Caldalkalibacillus thermarum: one gene and its partner. Each later gene encodes a partner of the first gene's protein in a complex. Links are inferred from orthologs where the notes say so. Each region holds a gene or a part of one and is shown in the gene's direction. Other genes may lie near its edges.

Region 1 (2,951 bases):
TCTAGGTGAAGATGAGCGGGCTTATGAGCTGTTTACCATTCTTTCCCGCCGGGGCTTGCAGGATGAGGTGATTTTATATCACTATCTGGCTGTGGCTGCTTTCAACACCAAGCGCTGGGAGACGGCCGAGGCGGCTTGGAAAAAGGTTCAAAAATTGGATCCCCAGGGGGAAGTGGCCGACTATTATTTGGAGTTGCTGAAACGTCCTGAAGTAAAACACAACGGGCGGAGGCTGCCTTATCATTACCAGTTGCCTTATGCTGAGCAGTGGCGGAAAAATAAATGGTTTGCTAACGGCCGTCTGCCCCAATCAGTCATGAACGACCCCGTGATTCGCTCGTCTATTTTTTGGGCTTTGAAACATGGGGATGTGAAAACAAAAATTCAGGTCATCCAATCGCTTCCTTTGTTCGCTGACCAGGAAGTGGAAAAAGCGCTAAAAGCTTTGCTGCAAGATCCTCAAGAGACCGAATACCTTAAAGCGCTGGCTTTGTTTGTGTTGCGCCAAATGGGCGTGGCCATTGAAGAGGAGGAAACAGAAGCCATACACTGGATAGGCCACTGGTGTAAAGTGATCGACTGTCTCGATGAGCATATGGCCTGCCTGGGCAATGAGCGGTATTTACAAGAGGCTTATTTGGTCTGGATGCACTTTTTGCGGCTCAGCTATCCCCGCCTGCCAGTGATCAGGAAGCCGGAAGCCTGGGCGGCGGCGGTGGAGTATGTGGTTATGTCCATGAACAATCATCGCTGTTTGAAAAAAGAGATGGCACATAAATACGGAGTTTCGGTTTCCGCCCTGTCCCGCAATGTGGAAGTGTTGCAAGAGAGCATTTCTTTAGACATAGTCAGCAAAAAAGATTAAGCTAATATTAGGGTTACGAAGCGCTCAGCTAGCGGCAAACGCCAACAACCAGACAGAGGAGTGTTGATGCTATGAGTGAGGAACAGCTTTATGATGTGATTATCGTCGGAGCCGGACCAGCAGGTATGACCGCTGCTGTCTACACGTCCCGTGCTAACATGAGCACCCTGCTTTTAGAGCGGGGCCAGCCAGGAGGCCAGATGGCCAATACGGAGGATATAGAAAATTATCCGGGATACGATCATATTTTGGGGCCGGAATTGTCCATGAAAATGTTTGAACATGCGCAGAAGTTTGGGGCTAAATATGAATATGGCCATGTGACGCGCATAGAAGACGGGGATCCGTACAAGAAAGTGATTGTAGGGGACAAAACCTACCAGGCCAAAGCAGTGATTGTGGCGACGGGAACCCAGTACCGCAAACTGGGGGTTCCTGGTGAAGACCGCCTGACTGGCCGCGGCGTTTCCTGGTGTGCCGTGTGTGACGGAGCCTTTTTTAAAGACAAGGAGCTGGTGGTTGTAGGCGGCGGTGATTCTGCTGTTGAGGAAGGGCATTTTCTGACTAAATTCGCCCGTAAAGTCACGATCGTACACCGGCGGGATAAACTGAGAGCCCAGCCTATTTTGCAGCAACGCGCTTTTGATAATGATAAAATTGATTTTATCTGGAACCATACAGTGGAAGAAATCCTGGGCGAAGATAAAGTGTCCGCTGTGCGCCTGAAACATACCCAGACTGGGGAAGAGCGGGAGTTTCCTTGTGACGGGGTGTTCATTTATATCGGCATGGATCCCATTACCGATGTGGTCAAAGATTTAGGCATTCTTAATGAAGACGGCTATATTGTGACGGATGAACAGATGAGAACCAAGGTAGACGGCATATTTGCCGCCGGTGATGTGAGAGAAAAGACGCTGCGCCAAATTGTCACTGCCACCGGCGACGGTTCCATTGCCGCTATGAGTGCCCAGCATTATGTGGAAGAGCTGAATGAGCGCTTGAAAGCGGCTAACCGGGCCTGAAGCCAGGCAGGAAAAAGGGCGGGGAAAACCTGACTAAAACTGTAACAGATTTTTTACCTGTTTGTAATATAGATGTAATAAAAGGGGGATATACTAAGTAACGTAATGACCCCCTTTTAATATAGATTCTCCTTTCCAGGCACAGGTCCACCCTGTGCCATCTTTTTTTGTCTCGACATTTTGCCTCTATCGTTGGCTTTTGGGGCCATTGGTGATATGCTTTAATATGGTACACTATACATAGGAGTGACACATGGGTGCAACGCGTGACCAATTGTATCTTAATTGACCGAGAGAGAGACGAAGTCCTTCTGTTGCAAAAACCCCGCCGCGGATGGTGGGTTGCGCCAGGCGGGAAAATGGAAAGCGGAGAAACCATCCGCGAAGCAGTTATTCGCGAGTTTAAAGAAGAAACAGGGATTACCTTGATCGATCCTGTTTTAAAAGGTGTGTTTACCATTCTCATTGAAGAGGACGGACAGCGTGTAGATGAATGGATGATGTTTACCTTTGTCTGTGATCAGTATAAGGGCGAAGCGCTTAAACACTCTCCCGAGGGCCGGCTCGCTTGGCAGCCTCGTCATGAAGTAGCCCGTTTGCCTAAAGCGAAGGGGGATCAAGTTTATTTTGAGCACATTTTAGAACAACGAGAGAGCGGACTGCTGATTCTGAAGTTTCGTTACACCCCTGACTATACGTTGATTTCCTATGAGTAGGAGGCAGGCAAAATGCAGCCCAAAACAATCGAATTAATTATTATTACAGGGATGTCCGGGGCAGGAAAAACGGTAGCGGTTCAGGCCTTGGAAGACCTAGGCTACTTTTGTGTCGATAACTTGCCGCCGGTGTTGCTGCCTAAGTTTCTGGAACTGATTGGACAGTCAGCTTCCACGATGAATCACGTGGCACTGGTCATGGACCTCAGGGGGCGCGAATTTTTTGATGATTTGCTTCAGGCTCTGGACCAGATGGAGATTAACGATCATTTTAAATATCAAATTTTGTTCCTGGATGCCAGTGATGAGGTGCTGGTCAAACGCTACAAGGAGACGCGGCGCCGG
Region 2 (2,810 bases), on another replicon or contig:
TTCGATGCCTTCAAAGCCGGGGGCTGAATTGGCTTCGCAGATTTTAAAATGATCACCGTCAAACAAGAGGTCAATACCGGCAATATCCAGCCCTAAGATGCGTGAAGTTTCCAAGGCCAGCCACTCGATTTCAGGGGAGAGCGGATAGGGTTCCACATGTCCGCCCCGGGAGTAATTGGCTTTAAAGTCCCCTGTTTTGGAGATGCGCTGCATGCAGGCTACCACCCTGCCGCCAATGGTGATCACGCGCAGGTCCCGGCCGTGGCTGCTTTTGATAAACTCCTGCAAGATGATGTTAGCCTTGTTTTTGTTGGTATTGATAAATTCCATCAAGTCGGCGAAGTTCGACTTGGTTTCAGATAGGAATACCCCGCTACCTTGAGAACCGGACAAGGTTTTGACTACCACAGGAAAGCCCAGCTTTTTCTCGACCAGATCTACATTCACGGGATACTTGGCAAGCATGGTTTTGGGGACAGGCAGATTGTGCTGGGCCAGAATTTGATGGGTATACAGTTTATCCTTCACTGTGTCAATGCTTTGGGCCGAGTTAATGGTTAAGACGCCCAGACGCTCCAGATGGCGGATGACAGCCAGGGCGAAATAGGTGGTGCCTGCTCCCATACGGGGAATTAAAAAATCAGGCAAGGGAGAGACTTCACCGTTAACCAGCACACTTTTGCGGTCATCCTGGGTGACAATCAACTCAAACTGGTCGGGACTTAACACATCTATGTCAATGCCTTGAGCACGGGCTTCGTCAATAAGGCGGTTAATCTCGTATGTTTCCGGTTTGGCGTTGGCTGTATCTTTGTATAAAATCCATCCTCTCATTCCTGTTCCTCCAAACATCGTTTTGACAAATGACCTTCACTTGAACTATATAGTACAGAGGGATAACCTGGCAAGGGGTTTTTAACGTCACAGCGGAGGTAAATCAAGGATACCGGATCCCGGCATATCGCTGTGGGCAAAATCTTGGAACAGACAACCGGTTAGTGATATAATCAACGTATCAAAACGGTGTTTGGTGGATACTCTGGTTGTTAGTTCATACTTAAAAGGAGGTTACAGCAAATGGCGATTGTCAATGCGACTGATCAGAACTTTAAAGCTGAGGTAGAAAAAGGAACCGTTTTGGTTGATTTTTGGGCACCTTGGTGCGGCCCGTGCAAAATGATTGCCCCTGTGCTGGAAGAGCTGGACAAAGAGCTGGGTGACAAAGTTAAAATTGTGAAAGTGAATGTGGATGAAAATCCGGAAACCGCATCTCAGTTTGGCATTATGAGTATTCCCACGCTGCTTTTGTTCAAGGACAACGAAGTGGTCGACAAATGGGTGGGCTTCCAACCCAAAGAGGCACTGGTGGAAAAACTGAACGCCCATCTTTAAATTTAACGTGTGTTAATAAAGGCAGCTAGTTCCTTTACTGCTTGCTTGGAAGATCCGGCTGGCAGGAAAAAGGAACTGGCTTTTTTATGGGTCTGTGTTATAATTAACAGTTAAGATATAAACCCTAGCAAAGCAAAGGGGTAAGAAACAATGGCAGCGTTGCAAGAAAAGTTAGCCCTGCTTCCTGACAAACCTGGGGTTTATATGATGAAAAATGATCAAGGTGAAATTATCTATGTGGGCAAAGCCAAAGTATTAAAAAACCGGGTGCGCTCCTATTTTACCGGGAGCCATGATGGTAAAACCCAAAAAATGGTGAGTGAAGTTGCTGACTTTGAATATATTATTACCTCTAGTCCGGTTGAAGCCTTGCTTTTGGAATGCAATTTGATTAAAGAGCACAACCCCCGGTATAACGTTCTTTTAAAAGATGATAAAAGTTATCCTTATATCCGCCTGACCAAAGAAAAACATCCGCGCCTGGAAGTGACGCGCAAGGTTAAAAAGGATGGCAGCAAATACTTTGGTCCGTATACCAACGTGGCAGCTGCCCGGGAAGTGAAGCGTCTCTTGGACCGCCTCTATCCGCTGCGCAAGTGCCGGACCATTCCTGACCGGGTCTGCTTGTACTATCATATGGGTCAGTGTGTGGCGCCTTGTGAATTTGAGGTTGATCCTGAACAGTACGAACAGATGACCCGGGACATTGTCCGCTTTTTAAATGGGGGACACAATGAATTAATTAAGGAATTGAAAGATGAAATGACCAAAGCAGCGGAAGCCTTAAATTTTGAGCGGGCCAAAGAGTTGCGGGACTTGATTAGGCATATTGAAACGGTGATTGCCAAGCAGAGCATTACGATTAATGACCATACGGACCGGGATGTGTTTGGCTATGCTTATGACAAAGGGTGGCTCTGCGTGCAGGTCTTTTTTGTGCGCAAGGGAAAACTGATTGAGCGGGAAGTCTCCATTTTCCCCTTTTATACGGATGATGTGGCCGAAGCGTTGCTGTCGTTTATCGGCCAGTTTTACTTTGAAAAGGAGCATGTGCTGCCCAAGGAGATTCTGGTGCCAGAGATTATAGACAGTGAACTGTTGTCTGAGTGGCTGAAAATTAAAGTGCATACCCCAAAAAGGGGGATCAAGAGAGATTTGCTTAAGATGGCCACCACGAATGCCGAAACGGCGTTGAAAGAAAAATTTGAGCTTATGCAACGGGACGAAGAGCGGACCATCACCGCTGCGGAAAATCTGGGCCATCAGCTGGGGATTGGTCCGTTGCGCCGGATTGAAGCATTTGACAATTCCAACATTCAAGGAACAGATGCTGTAGCGGCGATGGTGGTGTTTATCAATGGCAAGCCGGCCAAGCATGAGTACCGCAAGTATAAAATCCGTTCTGTCGAGGGGCCGGA

What was found. The genes of interacting proteins can lie anywhere in the genome.
Region 2: the proteins of trxB (region 1) and trxA are in contact, whole or in part, in a crystal structure (PDB 1F6M), measured with the Escherichia coli proteins. The link is inferred for Caldalkalibacillus thermarum from one-to-one orthologs.

The regions. Positions count from the first base shown.
Region 1 is NZ_BMKZ01000023.1:24,176-27,126, forward strand. Bases 39-2,913 are described here. They hold trxB (thioredoxin-disulfide reductase), read left to right. Parts: upstream 39-936; coding sequence 937-1,890; downstream 1,891-2,913. Other genes in these bases: IEW48_RS10200 (tetratricopeptide repeat protein), read left to right, coding at 39-865; IEW48_RS10210 (NUDIX domain-containing protein), read left to right, coding at 2,148-2,606; rapZ (RNase adapter RapZ), read left to right, coding at 2,619-2,913. Also shown: more of IEW48_RS10200, read left to right, coding at 1-38; more of rapZ, read left to right, coding at 2,914-2,951.
Region 2 is NZ_BMKZ01000042.1:11,321-14,130, forward strand. The notes cover bases 1-2,734. They hold trxA (thioredoxin), read left to right. Parts: upstream 1-1,077; coding sequence 1,078-1,392; downstream 1,393-2,734. Other genes in these bases: IEW48_RS13765 (ATP-grasp domain-containing protein), read right to left, coding at 1-834; uvrC (excinuclease ABC subunit UvrC), read left to right, coding at 1,543-2,734. In the rest of the region: more of uvrC, read left to right, coding at 2,735-2,810. UniProt on the Escherichia coli protein: Participates in various redox reactions through the reversible oxidation of its active center dithiol to a disulfide and catalyzes dithiol-disulfide exchange reactions.